3 regions of the Caldibacillus debilis DSM 16016 genome follow, and region 1 is predicted to be linked to each of the others. Evidence: riboswitches for the same ligand, from Rfam matches in the RefSeq annotation. Region 1 holds a riboswitch; each other region holds the start of a gene.
What was found. Region 1 has a riboswitch for thiamine pyrophosphate ahead of thiM (hydroxyethylthiazole kinase). Riboswitches for the same ligand answer to the same signal wherever they lie in the genome.
Positions count from the first base shown of each region.

Region 2: another riboswitch for thiamine pyrophosphate. It lies ahead of thiT (energy-coupled thiamine transporter ThiT); the one in region 1 lies ahead of thiM (hydroxyethylthiazole kinase).
Region 3: another riboswitch for thiamine pyrophosphate. It lies ahead of A3EQ_RS0115770 (ABC transporter substrate-binding protein); the one in region 1 lies ahead of thiM (hydroxyethylthiazole kinase).

Region 1 covers NZ_KB912891.1:235,558-241,586, reverse strand. Annotated here, with positions in the region: gene A3EQ_RS23300 (DUF7878 domain-containing protein) at 26-139, shown strand; tRNA gene A3EQ_RS0111280 (tRNA-Ala) at 311-383, opposite strand; gene thiE (thiamine phosphate synthase) at 981-1,637, opposite strand; gene thiD (bifunctional hydroxymethylpyrimidine kinase/phosphomethylpyrimidine kinase) at 1,643-2,458, opposite strand; gene thiM (hydroxyethylthiazole kinase) at 2,670-3,479, opposite strand; TPP riboswitch at 3,610-3,720, opposite strand; gene A3EQ_RS0111255 (MFS transporter) at 3,902-5,110, shown strand; gene A3EQ_RS0111250 (zinc-dependent alcohol dehydrogenase family protein) at 5,680-6,029, opposite strand, start outside.
Region 2 covers NZ_KB912882.1:80,173-86,201, forward strand. Annotated here, with positions in the region: gene A3EQ_RS0106260 (dipeptidase) at 216-1,589, shown strand; gene A3EQ_RS0106265 (Cof-type HAD-IIB family hydrolase) at 1,693-2,577, shown strand; gene thiT (energy-coupled thiamine transporter ThiT) at 2,625-3,197, opposite strand; TPP riboswitch at 3,275-3,383, opposite strand; gene A3EQ_RS0106280 (winged helix-turn-helix transcriptional regulator) at 3,772-4,104, shown strand; gene A3EQ_RS0106295 (YceI family protein) at 5,088-5,624, opposite strand; gene A3EQ_RS0106300 (YrvL family regulatory protein) at 5,972-6,029, shown strand, end outside.
Region 3 covers NZ_KB912913.1:185,060-191,088, forward strand. Annotated here, with positions in the region: gene A3EQ_RS0115745 (SDR family oxidoreductase) at 1-816, shown strand, start outside; gene A3EQ_RS0115755 (Nramp family divalent metal transporter) at 1,368-2,636, shown strand; TPP riboswitch at 3,086-3,195, shown strand; gene A3EQ_RS0115770 (ABC transporter substrate-binding protein) at 3,334-4,341, shown strand; gene A3EQ_RS0115775 (thiamine-binding protein) at 4,400-4,690, shown strand; gene A3EQ_RS0115780 (ABC transporter permease) at 4,687-5,460, shown strand; gene A3EQ_RS0115785 (ABC transporter ATP-binding protein) at 5,887-6,029, shown strand, end outside.

The DNA.
Region 1 (6,029 bases):
TTTTAACAATAAAGGAGGGAGTGAGGTGCTCAACGCTCTATATGTTGAGGGAGATTTTATCATAAAAATTGATGATACTGTCTACTTCGAAGAAGAGTATTTTCCGTTGTCGGAATTTTATCTGTATCTGCATGATTGAAAAAAAAAGACGGAAATTTGAAAATCTCCAACTATTCGCCAACGGCCTTCGATACTGATGACATGCTGCAAAAAACTGATCTCCCGCACTTAATATAACGATAGCTATTTTCGCTTTTGCCTAAAATCAGCAAAAAAACCCTAGAACCTTCATGGCTCTAGGGTTTCTTGATGGAGCATACCGGGCTCGAACCGGTGACCTCTACGCTGCCAGCGTAGCGCTCTCCCAACTGAGCTAATGCCCCGCACTCTCTTAAAATTTCAACCGAGGACTATTATACATCGATCCCTTTTCCTTTGCAACCCTTTTTTGTACAAGTTTGTATCAAGATTTTCGGATGCGGTTTTTGGACCCGTCTCAGGCGCAGTCATGCCGCAAGCATCAAGCGACGGATATTTCCCACTAGTACCGATTCCAGTAAGGTTTCAATACCGGCGGCAATCATTGAAAAAGATCCCCCATTATCCTTTCACCCGTAAACGATCTCGCCCGCCGCACCCCGACGGGCGTCCTGGCATCCGGATGGAACCGCGCGGACAGCTTTACAGCCAGCCAAGCAGCCCCCTGCTTCGGAGTTCCGCAAACATCTCATTCATATCCCCAGGAAGTTTTTCCGCCCGTTTGACCCCGGATCCCCCGCCGATTTCATCCGGCAGATAATGTCTCCGGCGGCCCCATCGACATATCTTCCCATGTGAACACGGGCGGAATAAAAAAATCCCGGACCCGGTCTCGGGATATTGACATGAACAACCTCCCGCTTGTTTCATCCGGCTCGGCGGGAAAGCGTCAGGATGACATAACGGCTTTTCCCCATCATTCCGCCGGCCGATGCGGCTTTTTACCTTTTGCTCTTCAATAATACGCATTTTTTTAATGTTTTCGCCGCCCGGACCACATTCTCGGCCGCACTGATGGCGCTGATGACGGCGACTCCGTCCGCGCCGGCCTCCATAACGGAAGCGGCATTTTCCGGTTGAATGCCGCCGATGCCCACCATCGGAATGGTGTATCCTTCCGAACGCAATTTTCTGATGAGGCCCGTACCTATGGCCGATCGGGCATCTTCCTTCGTCTTCGTCGGGAAAATCGGTCCGACCCCAAGATAATCCGCCCCCTTTTCAATGGCCGCTTTGGCTTCTTCCGCACGATGGACGGATACGCCCAATATCCGGTCACCGATTTTTTCCCGCGCCCGCTCGATGGGCTCATCCTCTTGCCCGATGTGCACACCGTCCGCGTTTAACGCAAGGGCCAACGGAATATCGTCATCCACAATAAAAGGGATGCCCGCCTTTTTGCAAATATAGTGAAGCTCTTCCGCCAATGCGAATTTTTCGGCACCCGTCAAAGCGCCTTTTCCTTTTTCCCGAAATTGAAACATTGTAATTCCCCCGGCTATCGCCTTCTTCAAAACTTCGGCCGGTTCTTCCCGGCAATTCGCGCTCCCCATCACAAAATAGAGTTTCAAGGCTTCCCGCAATGCTTTTTCATTCATTCTCTTCAATTGGACTCATCCCCTTTTAGTCTATGCGCCCAATGATTCGTCGGGCCATGCCCCTTGCCGATTTTGATGCCGTTTTCAATGGCGGCTGCAATAAATTTTTTCGCCGCGGACACCGCATCCGGCACCTCCGCTCCCTTTGCCAGCTCAGCCGTAATGGCCGCGGAAAAGGTGCATCCGGTGCCGTGGGTATTTTTTGTGGGAATCCTTTTGCTTTGGAATGTGAAAAATTCCTTTCCATCGAACAGGATATCGGTGGCCTGATCGTCCCCCCGATCATGCCCCCCTTTGATCAGCACCCATTTGGGCCCGAGACGGTGCAGTTTTTGGCAGGCGGCTTTTTTGTCTTCCATCGTTTGAATGGACATTTCCGTCAATACTTCGGCCTCCGGAATATTCGGCGTAACCAGGCAGGCCAACGGCAATAAATCGTTTTTTAAGCTGTCCACGGCTTCCCATTCCAACAATGTCTCCCCGCCTTTGGCGACCATGACGGGATCCACGACCACTTTTTCCCATTGGTATTGGCGAATTTTTTCCGCCACGGCAGCAATAATCTCAGCGGAGAAAAGCATGCCGGTCTTCAAAGCGTCGGTTCCCATGTCTTGGGCAATGGAATCGATTTGTCGGCGGACGGCTTCCGGCGTCATCGGATATACGGCTTGGACGCCCAATGTATTTTGAGCGGTTACCGCGGTTAACACGGACATGCCGTATACGTTTAATTCCTGAAACGTTTTCAAGTCTGCTTGTATCCCCGCTCCGCCGCCGCTGTCCGAACCCGCGATGGTCAACGCTTTCGAAACGTTTTTCATCGGTCATCCCTCCTTTTGCAAAACTGGGGTTGCCCGCATCGGTTGAAAAATGATCATTCATTTCGCCCTATTCCCCCTTGCCTGCCCATCCCCGGATTGGATACGCCGACGGTCTCCCCCTGGTGTCCGATTCAAGCCAAGGAAGGCCTTTATCCCATCAGTAAGCGGCGTCGGCGACCGAAATTGCCTTCCGCACTGCCCCTGCCCGAAGTCATTCGATTTGTTCAAAGGAACCGTGTCGGAGAATTTCCGCTTCCGAAACAAGGGCCAATTGATTGATAAATTCCATTTGGAAGCTGCCCGGTCCCTGTTTCCCGCTCTTTTCCGCTGCGATCTCCGCTGCAACGCCGTAAAAAACCACCGCCGATACGGCCGCTTTTACCGGGTCCTTTTCGACGGCGGCAAAAGCGCCGGCAACGGCGGACAGCAGGCAGCCCGTTCCAGTGACTTGCGTCAGGATGGGATGTCCGTTATGAACGAGAAAGGTTTTGGAACCGTCCGATATGACATCATCTTTGCCGGTCGCAATGACCACGGTTTGCCATTGTTTCGCCGCCCTTTTTGCCCATTCGGCCGGATTTCCTTTTAAATCTCCGGCATCGACCCCCTTTACCTCCCCCTGTTCCCCGATCAGCTGGGAAATCTCCGCCGCATTGCCCCGTATCATCGTCATTTTCAGCTCTTCCAGAAGGCTTTTAGCGACAAACTTTCGGTAAGGGGTTGCCCCTGCGCCGACCGGATCAAAGATGACGGGGGTTCCATGGGCATTGGCGGATCGCCCCGCTTTGACCATCGCCTTCAAAATCGCTTCATCGACCGTTCCCATATTCAAGACAAGGGCATCCGCCATTTTTGCGGCCTCCGCGGCCTCGTTTTCGGAAGAAGCCATAAAGGGAGAGGCTCCAAGGGCCAGCAAGCCATTGGCGGAAAAATTCGCCACGACGATGTTGGTAATATTGTGAATCAACGGTTTTTGTTCCCGAATCCTGTTGAGCAACGCACATACGGTACGGGCATCCATCGTTTTCCCCCTCCTCCAGGATAAAAAGAACGGCGGATCGCTTTGCGAAAGAAATACCGGTTCAGCCATCCTTTTTCAAATAAAATAAAAAAACCAGCATCCCTGGGGACCTGGTTTGCGAACGAATAGCGGAAAAGAATAACTACTTTCCCACGCCGGCATTACCCGGGTCAGGTCCGAAGGGTTGAAAAACTTTCCGTTTTTCTCTCAGCCCTCACCAAGGGCACCCCTAGTAGTTATGGCAATCGCATGATGATCAATTTGTAAGGAAGTATATCATATCCGGCCGGGAATGTATATAGAAACGGCTAAAAAAATGGGATTCCTTTTCTTTTCTTAAAAATTATGCTAAAATTCTGTTCTCCCAGCGCAACCGATACGTCAGGGAAAATGCGCGTTAAGTAAAAGGAGAGTGGCAAGAAATGAATCATTGGAAACGGAACCTGATCCTTTTTCTGGGGAGCCAAACGATATCCCTCTTCGGTTCGGCTTTGGTCCAATATGCGATCATGTGGTATATCACCCTGCATACCAAATCCGGGTTTATGATGACCCTCTACATCATTTGCGGTTTTCTCCCGACCTTTTTCCTTTCCCCATTCGCCGGGGTATGGGCCGACCGGTACAGCCGGAAACTGCTTATCATTCTGGCGGACGCCATGATCGCCATGGTCACTCTGTTGTTGGCCGTTCTTTTTTTGGCGGGATATGATGCCTTATGGCTGTTTTTCGTCATATCCGCTGTCCGGGCAGTCGGAACGGCCGTGCAAAATCCTGCTGTAGGGGCGATTTTGCCGCAAATCGTGCCGGAAGATAAGCTGACGAAGGCGAACGGCGCAAACGGGAGCATGCAAGCCCTCGTCACCCTCGTGGCGCCCATGGTCAGCGGGGCGCTGCTGACGGTCGCATCCATTGAAATCATTTTCTTTATCGATGTGATAACCGCCGCGATCGCCATCTTCATTTTGCTCACTTATTTGCACGTCCCGGTCCATGAAAAGGCCCGGCTCAAGGAGAAAGTCGGCTATTTCCGGGACATGCGGACAGGGATCCTGTTTATAAAAAAACACGATTTTTTAAAACAGTTTTTTCTGTTTTTCGCGATATTCTTTTTCCTGATCGCCCCTGTTTCCTTCTTGACTCCCCTGCAAGTCGCCCGGAGTTTCGGAGACGATGTTTGGCGGCTGACGGCCATTGAAGTCGTTTTCTCCATCGGCATGATGCTGGGCGGAGCGTTCATGGCTTATTGGGGAGGATTCCGAAACAGGACCCATACGATGGCCCTCGCCACTTTTATCTTCGGAATTTGCACATTTGCCCTCGGCGTCATTCCGTATTTCTGGATCTATTTACTTTTCATGGGCATTCTCGGGGTGACGTTGCCGATCTTTAATACGCCCGCCACCGTTTTATTGCAGGAAAAAGTGGAAAGCGACTTTTTGGGAAGAGTGTTCGGAATATTCACGATGATCTCAACCTCAATGATGCCGTTGGGAATGCTCGTTTTCGGACCCGTCGCGGACATGATCAGGATCGAATGGCTGCTGATCGGAACCGGCTTGGTCTTGTTCCTGCAGGGATTTTTCCTGACGGGCAACAAAGTGTTGTTGAAAGCGGGAAAAACGGCCTAGAGCCGGCTGCCGATGAAGCGGCGGAAGCGTCCCGCGGCAAAACCGGCCCGCCGGAGGGCATGGCCGCCATCGGGGCCGGCAGTCCCCGGGCATAACGGAGGGATATGCACCCAATGAAGGGGCTGTCCCTCAATGATTGGACAAAAACTCGGTACGTATCCGCGATGACGTCCGGCAGTTTTTTTGCCATCCCGCAATGATTATTAGATAAAAAACTCCTCTTAAGAACGTATAGATTTTTATTTTGCAACCTGTCTGCCTTAAGGGGAGCCATATCATTGCGGACAGCCTTCGACCCTATGTTGGCAGGTTTCTCCTTCCCAATCGGGGGCCCGTTGTGCCTTTGGCAGATTTGGCCCTCTTCCCTTTTTCTGCAGTGAGGCGGCGGTTCGCCGTCCGCTATTTCAAATTGCGGGCGGCTGAATATTAAGTACCCAGTCCCGCGGCGATTCCGGGAGCCCGCAGGCGGCATGACGGAGTTCCTGCTGTCCGGCCGCGCCACCAAACAAGCCTCGCAATTAAAAAGAGAGCGGAAAACGTCCGCTCCCTTCGCCGAGAGTTCATCCTGGTCAATCGTTGGAGATAATGACCTTTAAGGCTTTATTTTTTGCCGCATTTCCAAAGATTTCATAAGCTTCCATAATGTCTTTAAAGGCAAAACGATGGGTGATCAATTTTTCCGGTCGCAATTTTTTCGATTGGACCGTTTTTAGCAGCATCGGCGTCGAGGTGGTGTTCACCAAGCCGGTGGTCAGCGTGATGTTGGAGATCCAAAGTTTTTCGATATGGAATTCGACCGGTTTGCCATGGACCCCGAGGTTGGCCAAATATCCGCCCGGTTTCAAAATTTGTTGGCAAATGTCGAAGGTTGCGGGGATGCCGACGGCTTCCATGGCCACGTCGACGCCTTTTCCGCCGG
Region 2 (6,029 bases), on a different contig from region 1:
AAATAAGCCGAAATTCCTAGAAGTAATTGTAGGACAAGTTTCGGCATCTGTAAATAAGTTTTTCAGAATATTCATATGGATGTCATACATTGGCGGCGGTCTGATTCAAATCAGCCGGCCCGAAAAATTTCGGAACTGGAAATATTTCTGGAAAAATCCGCCCGATTGTCGTAAAATCAAACTAAAATATTAAGGAAAAAACGGAGGTCTTCAGGATGGAAAACGTTCAAGAATACTTCAGGAAAAACAGGGATGAGCATCTCCGGCAGCTGAAGGAATTTTTATCGATTCCGAGCATCAGCTCCCTGTCGGTACATAAAGAAGACGTGCAAAAATGCGCCGAGTGGCTGGCGGATCAATGCCAATCGATCGGCCTGGAAAACGTCCGGGTGTTTCCGACGAAAGGCCATCCCGTCGTGTATGCCGATTGGCTCCATGCGGAAGGGGCTCCCACCGTCCTCATTTACGGCCATTACGACGTGCAGCCGGTCGACCCCCTCGATTTATGGGAAACGCCACCTTTTGAGCCCGTCATCCGGGATGAAAAAATTTACGCCCGGGGCTCCTCTGACGACAAGGGCCAAGTCTTCATGCATATCAAGACGCTGGAAGCCCTGCTCAAGACGGAGGGCAAGCTTCCGGTCAATGTCAAGCTGATCATCGAGGGGGAAGAGGAAATCGGCAGCCCCCATCTGCCCGAATTTGTCGAGGAACATCAACAGCTTCTTGCCGCGGACTGCCTGGTGATATCCGACACGGACATGATCGCCGAAGGACGGCCGAGCATCTGCTACGGATTGAGGGGACTGGCCGGTTTGCAAATCGATTTGACTGGGCCCAAGAAGGATCTGCACTCGGGCCAATACGGCGGCGGCGTGCAAAATCCGGCCCACGCCCTGGCGGAGCTGATCGCATCCTTCCACGACGAAAAGGGAAGGGTGGCGGTGGAAGGCTTCTACGATCGGGTGGCTGAAATTTCCGAGGCGGAAAGAAAGGCGCTGGCCGCCCTAGACTTGGATGAGGAAGAGATCCGCAAAGAGCTGGGTGTGCCCGAACTTTACGGCGAAGAAGGGTATACCTACGTAGAAAGAACGTCGGTCCGCCCGACATTGGAAGTCAACGGCATGTTCAGCGGATTCCAGGACGAAGGGATCAAGACCGTCCTGCCGGCGAAGGCCACCGCAAAAATCACATGCCGCCTCGTGCCCGACCAGGATCCGGAAGAAATCCTGCAATTAATTGAAAAACATATCGAAAAACATTTGCCGAAGGGCGTCACATACCAAGTGACCCGTTTCGACAAGGGGGAACCGTTCGTAACGCCGCTGGACCATCCCGCCATTCAAGCGGCGGCCAGGGCTTATGAAAAGGTTTATAAGGTGCCGGTCACCTTCACGAGAAGCGGCGGATCCATTCCCATCGTCGCCACCTTCCATAAACTGCTGAACCTTCCCGTCGTCCTGATGGGCTTTGGACTGCCTTCGGAAAACGTCCACTCCCCGAATGAGCACTTCCATCTGGAAAACTTCGACAAAGGCCTGTTGACCCTTTCGATCTACTGGCATGAATTGAATAATTCCCTCCGGTGACGGGGATTTTTCCCCGTTACCCGGTTTTTTGCGCCTTTTTTCGTTCCGGGAAAACCGTTATAATGGGGAAGGAACGGTTCCGCTTCAAGAAAAAGAAAAAGGTGTGAGAAAATTGATCAAATGCATTGCGACGGACATGGACGGCACCCTTTTGAATATGGATCAAACCATCAGCAAAGAGAACGCGGAGGCGATCCGGACGGCCAGGAAAAGGGGCGTCGAAGTCATCGTTTGTACGGGGAGGTCCTATGAAGGCGCCCGTTTTCCGTTGACGGAAGCCGGGCTGGAATGTTTCCTGATCTGCATGAACGGCGCCCAAATCCGCACCTTTGACGGGGAGATCCTTTCTTCCATTCCCCTCGATCCGGCAATCGTCCGGAGCGTCCATCCGATCCTCGAAAAATATCAAATCTATTACGAGATGTATACGAACAAAGGGCAGCTTTCCACCGAATACGAACATGCGGTGGCCACGGTGGCCGACATCCTTTCCAAAATCGGCAATTTCCCCTCGTTCAAGAAGGTGATGGAGGGAGTCATCACCCGTTTCGCCAAAGGAAAAATAAAATTCGTCGGGGACTACGGGCCCATCTTTTCCGATCCCTCCTACGAAATCTATAAAATCATCGCCTTTTCTTTAAACGAGGAAAAACTGGAACGGGCAAGAGAGGAACTGCAAAGGATCGGCGGAATCGCCATCAGCTCCTCATGGCACAACAATTTGGAGATCACCGATATCCGGGCCCAAAAAGGGATCGCCCTGGAAACATTCGTCGCCTTAAAAGGCTGGTCATTAAAGGAGACGATGGCCATCGGGGACAACTACAACGACGTCTCCATGTTGGAACGGGCGGGCTTTTCCGTCGCCATGGGAAACGCGCCGGAGGATATCAAAAAAATCTGCCATTACGTCACGGACACAAACGACAACCACGGGTTCAGCAAGGCGGTATACAAGATCCTCGAGATGAACGAACAAGCGATATAACGAATGTACGCCAAACCAAAAAGGGTGCCCGATGTTTCGGGCACCCTTCATTTCACCGATTGGGTCAAAAGGCGGGGCGCAGTGCCTAAAACCAGGATCAGGACGATATAGCAGAACAAGGCCGATCCGAGCATGGTCATCCCGTTGATGACGAAGGAATAGGCGATCGCTCCCCACAGCGTGGAACTGGCTTCCGCCCAAAAGATGAATCCGGCGATGAAATGCCAAAAATAACGGGCAAAACTTCCGATAAATACGGCCGCGAACAAAAGCCACGCCCGCCCTTTCCAGTTTCCTTCCCGGAAACTTTTTTGGACGGCCCCTTTCAAAACCCCGGCAAAGCCGATGCAGGAAAAGGCGACAAAATATTCGATGAACCCTTGCAGAGGCGTTAAAATATAAGCGTCTCCCGTGATCACCTGAAGCAGGCCCCACAAAAATCCGCCGGCAAACCCCGCGGTTATCCCCCAACGAAAGGCGAGAAGAAAGATCGGTACCATTGCGAAAGAAATGGAAATGTTCGGAGTGGGATTGACGGACGGGAGAATATCCAGCACGTAGGCGAGCCCCGCCATGATCGCCGTTTCAATCAGCGCCTGCAAACTCAGTTTTTTTCGCATAAAAAAACCTCCTATGATTTTTTTGAACGTTCCATAGGAGAAAGCTGAAAAAGGCACGGCTTATCCCTGATAAACCCGCCGTTCGCTTTCCACAATCCCTGCGCTAGCATTACCTAGATCAGGTACGAAGGGTCTGAACTTAAAAAAGTTCACTCTCAGCCGAAAACAGCTCCCCCTGTGGAAACGTCGATTCAATTTTCACATCCATTATAGAATAATCCGGACCGAAAGGGAAGATGCAAAATGAAGGGCGTGCCGGGCAAAAGGGTTGCGCCGCCGGGTTTTCGTCGAAGTTTCCGTCCATTCTTCGCCGGAAATCATCGTGACCGAACGGCGGCCGCTTTTTCCGCCATCCCCGCGGCCGCAAGCGCGCAGCCTTTCCGGCAGATTTCGCGTTCGCTTTTCGGGGTTAGCAGATCCCGCTCCCTCCCCTTCCCCCGGATATCAAGGGAAACGAACGGCCGTTCCCGGCCAACAAGAAAATGTAAAGCCGATCCATTTACTTACTATTGGTAAGAAGGTATAATTTTTATAACGAGGGGTGGACGGGAGTTTCAGGGTTGGAGGTGGAATTATGAAAAGCTCGCTTTGCCCGAAGATGGAAAAAACGCTGGAAATGATCAGCAAACGCTGGACGGGTCTCATCATCTTCCAACTGCTGAAGGGCCCGCAGCGTTTTTGTGAAATAGAAAACGCCATCCCGATCAGCGGGCGGCTTTTGTCGGAACGGCTGAAGGAACTGGAACATGAAGGAATCGTCTCCCGGAAAGTCTTTCCGGAGGTGCCCGTCCGGGTGGAATATTCCCTTACGGAAAAAGGGAAAGCCTTTCGGCCGATCATGGAAGAGATCCAAAAATGGGCCGAAAAATATATGGAGGTCGATCCGCAGCCTGTCAGCAAACGCTGAAAATACCGGATAAACCGTCGGTTTCCGCCAAAACCGGATACGGCGGCGGGTCCGGTGCCGGGTTGCCTCCCTGGTCCCTTCGGTTTCGCCTTCACTGGGGAAAAAGACCACCTGTCGGGAGAAGGCGGACGGGCATAAACCCCTTCCGCCCGTTCCGTTGCGTCCCTCCTGGGTGCCCGAAGGGAGCCGGCGTCCCCTTGCTTTTGGGGTGGTGCGCACCGCGGAAACGGAAGGCGGCCGGCGAATTCCGCCGGAAAACACGGACGCCGTTTCAGACGGCTGCGTCCGGATGCGTTCCCGGGATGCCCAAGACCGGAGGCCTGCCCGGCCGCCAAAGGTTTTGCCGGAAATGCGGCAGAGGCGGAAACACGGATCGTCCGCCCCCTTATCCGGGGATGTGCGGCGGAGATGGCAACCAAAACCGGAAGACGGTCCGGAGATTTGAACAAGCAGGACCAAAGGGCCCAGGATATGGGAAGGGCGGAATCCGTTCCGCGGCGTGACGGAGGCTTCCGGTTCCTTTGGGAAAAAACCGGGCGGCTTCCGGGGAAGCCCGAAAAAATCCGGGAAGGGATCCGGGAAAGATCCGCAACCCCGCCGGCATCGGCGATGGAAGCGATCGGGCCTTTTTCCCGCCGCTTAGACCGGAAAGCGCGGTTGGATTTTACAAGCCGTTTTGCAATCGGTTTCATTCAGTTAAAATCGGCCTGCCGCTGCATACGGCCGTTGCGGACCGGGCCGCCCCTCCGCCCCGGTTCATCCGGCATGCGCCTAAGAACCGCCGGGACCGTTTGGCCGTATCCATTTCCATGAGCAAAAAAATTTGAAAATCGGAGGAGAAAAAGCCGTTTCCCCCTTGCAAACGGGATTATTTTCCGGATCTCTGCTGCGCAGCCCCTGTCTTGAGCACCGCCCTTCGATCATCAAAGAAAAAACCGCACCCTGGACCGTCCATCGGACGCCGGGTGCGGTTTTGCTTCCGCTTATTCTGCCCTTGCGGCTTCAATGTGCACGGTGATTTTCACTTCTTCGCCCACGAGCACACCGCCGGTTTCCAAAGCCACGTTCCATACCAGGCCGTAATCCTTCCGGTTAATGGTGCCGGTGACCGTGAATCCCGCCTTTTCGTTGCCGCTCAGCGGATCTTTGGCCAGGCCTTCAAATTCCGCAACGAAGGTTTCCTTGCGGGTCACGCCGCGGATCGTCAAATCCCCCGTGACATGATAGCTGGAATCGTCCTTTCTGGTAATTTCCGTCGCTTTGAAGGTGATATTAGGATATTGTTCCGCATTGAAGAAATCGGCGGATTTCAGATGGTTGTCCCGGTCGGTATTTCTCGTATCGATGCTGTCCACTTCCACGGAAAACTCGATGTCTGCCGTCGTTAAATCGTTGGGGTCCGCTTCGATATTCGCGGAAAAACGTTGGAACGTCCCGTTAACCCGCGAAATCATCATGTGCTTTACCGAAAAATCCACTTGGCTGTGCGCAGTGTCCAATACCCATTTACTTTTTCCCATATATATACCTCCTAAAAGTTACTTACTTTATGTAAGTTTATAGTCAATTGTTAGTATAGGGGATATCCGCCGGATTGTCAATCATCTTGTCAGAAGATTTTCATTCCGGACGACCGGCGTGCGTCGCTGCTGTTTTATGGAGGAAAGGCGCGCTTTCCGGAAGATCAATCCCTTCCCATCTTTTCCCCGCCGTACGGAAACGATTCGTCTCATTCCTCATTTCCCTATTTTCTGTATTATCGCTCAAGTCGGACAGTTTAATTGATGGTTTTCACATGGGCCGATTTTTTTTATACTTGACTTATACGGGCATGTTCCGCCCATGAGAAACGCAGGGTGCGAAACGGATGAAAAAGAAAGATTCCTTGAAAAACGTTCCGGTTCATGAAAAAGTGATGATTTTTT
Region 3 (6,029 bases), on a different contig from region 1:
ATCGCGCTCATCACCGGAACGAGCAGCGGCTTCGGCCTGCTTACGGCGCTCGAATTGGCGAAAAAGGGATACCGGGTCATCGCCACCATGCGGGATCCGGAAAAGCGGCATCGCCTGCTGGAATTGGCCGAGAAATCCGCGGCCGGCCGGATCGAGGTCTGGCGGATGGATGTGACAAAGGAAGAAGAAATCGACGGGGCCAGAAAAAAACTGGAAGATGCTTACGGGAAGCTGGACGTTTTGATCAATAACGCCGGCTATGCCACGGGGGGTTTTTTCTCCGAGATTGAAGTTTCCGAATGGGAGAAGCAGTTCCGGACCAACTTTTTCGGTCCGGTCCGGGTGACCAGGGCCTTTCTGCCGCTCATCCGGAAAAACGGGGGAGGAAAGATCATCAATATTTCAAGCGTCAGCGGCTTTTTCGGATTCCCCGGTCTGGGCCCCTATACGGCGTCGAAACATGCGCTGGAAGGCTTCAGCGAAAGCCTCCGGCTGGAGCTGGCGCCGGAAAACATCTGGGTATCCCTGGTCGAACCCGCCGCCTATGCCACGGACATTTGGGAGAAAGGGCTGAAAAATTTTTCCCCCGAAAACCGGCCGAAGTTCCAGCAAAGGCTGATCAAAATGGCGATGAAGGCGGGAAAAACCGGATCCGACCCGACGGAAGTCGCCCGGCTGATCGGAAAAATTTGCGATGAAGAAAAACCCGGCTTGCGCTATCCGGTGGGGAAGGGGGCGCGCTCCCTGTACCGGTGGAAAGCGCTGCTTCCCTGGCGGCTCGTGGAAAGGGCGGTCCTGAAAAAATTGGGCGGTTAGAGTTTGCCGGCGGGAGAAGATGGGATTCATTTGCCGGAAGGCATCGTAGCGCGAATATTTGTTGGAAACGAATGTACGGCGGCAAAAGACGGGCGAGGAACGGTCGGGGGATGGCCGGGGCCTGCGCCGGTGAGTAATGGGAAAAGGGGTTGACGTTCCTTTCATCAGCGGGATTTTGGTGTGGCGGACAAGGGAGGGCCAAAGAGGAGAGAACCTGCGGGCGCATCATCCGGTAGGATGGGCCAAGCCGTCGGATGACAGGAGCGTCCGGCTTTCCGATCCGTCTTCCCGCGGCAGGTCCGGTTGTCCACTGTCCACTCCAGATTCGATTTTCCGGCCACCGGATGGATATTTTCGCTTGAGTATAATAAAATGACATTAAAACCGATGAACCGTCCGCAGGATTGAAAGCGCTGCCCGGATTGGCCGGCAAGTGAAAACCGGAAAGGATGGGAGGCGAAGGAACGGGAACCCGCCGGTTCAATGAGCGGTCCGGATGGGGGAAATCAAGGGGATTCCTGCATCAACTACGGACGGAAGGGGTTGGGAGAATGGAAGGTTTGAACCACACGCCGCAAACTTCCACAAAACCGGAAATCCCGAAAAAACGGGCCATAATCGGGCCCGGACTGCTCGTCGCCGCAACGGGGGTCGGGGCCGGCGATCTCGTTGCGGCCCTGGTTGCCGGAACCAATTACGGCCTTGTGTTCGTCTGGGCCATCCTCGTCGGCGCCGTCTTGAAGTTTGTGCTCAATGAAGGGGTCGGGCGCTGGCATCTGGCGACCGGCACGACGATTCTGGACGGCTGGAAGCGGATGGGGAAATGGGCGACCGGTTATTTCGGGATTTACATCGTGATTTGGGGCTTCGTTTATGGGGCGGCCGTCGCCTCTTCATGCGCCTTGGCGATGACGGCCATGTTTCCGCAGCTTCCCCTCTGGGGCTGGGCGGTTATCAATTCCCTGGCCGGCTTCGCACTCGTTTGGCAGGGGAAATTTCGCGCCTTTGAAAACGTGATGAACGTGCTCGTCGGGGTGATGTTCGTCACAGTTGTCGGGTCGGCCGTCATCGTCCTTCCCGAGCTCGGCGGCGTGATCCATACGGCGGCGCCATCCTTGCCTGAAGGTTCGCTGTTATACGCCCTCGGTTTGATCGGCGGGGTCGGCGGATCGATCACGCTGGCCTCCTACGGTTACTGGCTCCAGGAAAAGAAGTGGCAGGGGCTAGGGTTCGTCCGCGCCGTTCGATACGATTCGGGGATCGCCTATTTGGTCACCGCCCTCTTTACGGTTTCCCTCTTGATTTTGGGTGCCGCATTGCTTTACGGGACGGATGCGACCATCGAAGGCGAAAAAGGGCTCGTCGATTTCGCGGCGATTTTGGGAAATGAATTGTCGCCTGCCTTCCGCTGGGTGTTTTTGATCGGGTTTTGGGCCGCATCGTTCACGTCCCTGCTCGGCGTCTTGAACGGCGTCTCGTACCTGTTCGCCGATTTTGTCCACACGGTGCGGAACACCGGCATCGAAAAGCGGCGTTTGAGCGGGACGAAGGCCTATAAGTTTTACGTGTTTTGGCTCACCTTCCCGCCGATGCTCCTGCACTTCTTCGGAAAACCGGTCGGCCTGATCCTGGTTTACGGGGCCTTGGGTTCGTTGTTCATGCCGTTTTTGGCGTTCACCTTGCTCTATTTGTTGAACAGAAAAGCTCTGGTGCCCGATGCGAAAGTCCGGAACCATTGGCTTTCGAACCTCTTCCTCCTGTTGAACCTTTTGCTTTTCGCGGTGCTTGCCGTAAACGAATTGAAAGGGCTTTTCGACTGAACCGGATCCGGGCCGTCATACCCCCGGAGACGGCGCTTCATTCCTCGCTCTTCCGCCCGGTCAGGCTGACCTATTTTCTGCGGAAGGAATGCCGGTGGTTGGCAGGAAGGCGCAGCACGCGGACCGGGGAAAAGGTCCGGCGATCAGGTTTCAAGGATGGTAAGCGTGGAAATGAAAAACGGGAGGCGGTTCGGCGGCTTCCTTTTATGGCTGGTGGCGGGGATGGGCGGAGCGCCGCTTGCCCGGGCAGGCCGGGTTTCCATATTTATGGAAAAGAATGTAAATAGACCGGGTACCGCATCGGCTGTCTTCGTTGAAGATGATGCTCGCATTTTATGAAAAGCATCCGACGGTCGTATGCGGCCCGATGCTTCCGCTTGATGAAAAAGGCTTGCCCTCCGCATCTTTTTATGCCATAGTTAAAGATGAAAGGACAATCCAATAAGGATGCCAGTTTGTGGGGGAACCGGTGTTGCCGGTTGAGAGTGTATCCGTGAGATACAGACCCTTCGAACCTGATCTGGTTCATACCAGCGTAGGGAACATACTGGCCTGCAATTTCAATTTTGCAGCGGATAAGTATGTTCCCCGGGGTGTTTCCCGGGATTTTTGTTTAGACGCCGCTTTCCTTTCCTGCCCGGGAAACCGCCGGGATACCTCCCTCCGCAAACGGCAAACGACAAGGAGGGATTTTTTCATGGGAAAATGGAGGATGCTGTTTCTATTAAGCCTGGCGACGATTGTATTCGCCTCCTGCTCCGGCAAGGGAGGGGATGCGGGAAAAGAGGACGGGAAAACGAAACCCGCGGAAAAGATTACCGTCGCTTTGGACTGGACGCCGAACACCAACCATACCGGGCTGTACGTGGCAAAGGAAAAGGGATACTTCAAGGATGAGGGGCTGGATGTGGAAATCCTCATGCCCGGGGAAGTCCCCGCCGAGCAGTTGGTCGCCTCCGGCCGGGCGGATTTCGGGGTGAGCTACCAGGAAGCCGTCACCCAGGCCCGGATCCAGGATGTCCCGATCGTTTCCATCGCCGCCGTCATCCAGCACAACACCTCCGGATTTGCTTCCTTAGCGGAAAAAAAGATCACCTCGCCGAAGGACTTTGAAGGGAAAACATACGGCGGATGGGGATCGCCCGTGGAAAGGGCCGTTTTGGCTTCGCTCATGAAGCAGGAGGGGGCCGATGTGGACAAGGTGAAGTTCGTCAACATCGGCGATACCGACTTTTTTACCGCCGTAAAAAAGGATATCGACTTCGTTTGGATCTATTACGGTTGGACGGGCGTGGAAGCGAAGCTGCGGAACGTGCCGATTCACATCGTCTATTTGACCGATTACAGCGAAAAATTGGATTATTATACGCCTGTCCTTGTCGCGAGTGAGGCGATGATCGGGAAAAACCCGGAAACGGTCCGGAAATTTTTGGCCGCCGTTTCAAAAGGATACCGTTTCGCGATCGATCACCCCGATGAAGCCGCGGACATTTTGATCGGGGCGGTCCCCGAACTGGATGCTGAGCTCGTCCGGGAAAGCCAAAAATGGTTGTCCAAAAAATACCAGGACGACGCCGAACGATGGGGGGAACAGAAACTGGAAGTCTGGAAAAACTATGCGGAATGGATGTATGAAAACGGGCTTTTGGAAAAGCCCCTCGACGCCGAAAAGGCCTTTACCAACGAGTTTTTGCCGGAGGAATGAGAACCTCCGGCACCGAGGGGAACCGTTTGCTTTAATCTAAATGGAGGAGGCAATACCGATGGCCGATGCGCTTGTCAGCATTCAAATCATCCCAAGAACGCGGAATGAAGAAGACACCTATTCGCTGGTGGATGAAGCCATTCAAGTGATCGCCGATTCGAAGGCCAAATACGAGGTCCATCCGCTGGAAACGACGATGGAAGGGGATTTGCGGGAACTGTTGGACATCGTTGACCGGATGCACCGGAAAATGATTGAAAAAGGATGCCCGAGCGTCCTTTCCGAGGTGAAGATCTTTTATAAACCGGGAGGCGCGTCAATGGACGAATTGACGGCGAAATACCGTTGAGGAAAAGGATCCGGGAGGGCGGGCCTCCCGTTCTCGTCCTTATTCTGTCGCTGTTCCTTTGGGAAGGGGCGGTGCGGATATTTTCCGTGCCCGCCTGGCTTCTTCCGGCCCCGTCCGCAATCCTCCGGGAAGGGATCTTCGGCTGGAGGGAGTACGCCGGGCATTTGGCGGCCACGGCCCGCCTATCCTTTTTCGGTTATCTCATCGGCTGTTTGACCGGGGCGGGGACGGCGGCGGCGCTTCACCTCGTCCCGTTGCTGCGGAAAAGCCTTTATCCGTTTTTGATCATTTCGCAAAATATTCCGTTGATCGTGCTTGCCCCGCTGCTCGTCATCTGGTTCGGCTTCGGGGTGCTTCCGAAAATCATCGTGATTACCCTCGTTTGCTTTTTCCCGGTCGCCGTCAGCACCTTGGACGGGTTCCGGCAGACGAGCCCGGAATTGATGCACTACATGGAAATGGCCGGCGCAAGCAAAGGACAAATCTTCCGGAAACTGGAATGCCCCCATGCCTTGCCTTTCCTGTTTTCCGGGTTGAAAATTTCCGCCTCCTACAGCGTCATGGGGGCGGTCGTCTCCGAATGGCTCGGGGCGAAGGAGGGATTGGGGGTATACATGACCCTTGCCCAATCCGCCTTCCGCACGGACCGGGTCTTCTTGTCCATCTTTCTCGTCGTTTTCTTGAGCCTGGTCTATTTCGGTCTCATCGGCTGGCTGGAGAAAAAGACGGTGAAATGGAAACCGGAAGAAAGGGAGAAGGAAAGACGATGAAGAGGGGCTGAAATCCGCCGGCGGACGTTTGGGTTCCATTCCGGTCATCGGTGCACCCGGACTGCGATCGCCGGCCGGAGGGGAGGCCCCTTTCTCAATCCGTCGTTTTTTGACGAAGTGCCAAAAGGGCTGACGTGAAACGGCTCAATATTGCCAAACCTAGAGTCCGCCGAACGGGAAGCCGAATTTCACACAATGATTCGAACTTAACCTTTGCTTGGGTTTTCCGTCCGGATCCCTTCCGGAGAAAGATCCGCACGCGCCCGGAAGGCTTGCAAGAGCCCGCGGCTGCCGGAAGCATCCCCCCCCTTCGCATGATGGACAGGCCAGCACTTCGGCGGCAAAACCATGTTTGAATTTTGCAAGGTTTTTCGGCGGCCCGGGTGCCGGATGCGGGAAGACGCTTGATAAGGCGGGTGAGAAGAGATGGCGTTTTTGAAGGTTGAAGGGCTGGCGAAGGCCTACGGGGAAGCGGCCGTGTTGGGCGGGGTCGATTTTTCCGTCGAAGAAGGAGAATTCGTCTCGATCGTCGGTCCGTCCGGCTGCGGGAAAAGCACCCTGTTTTCCAT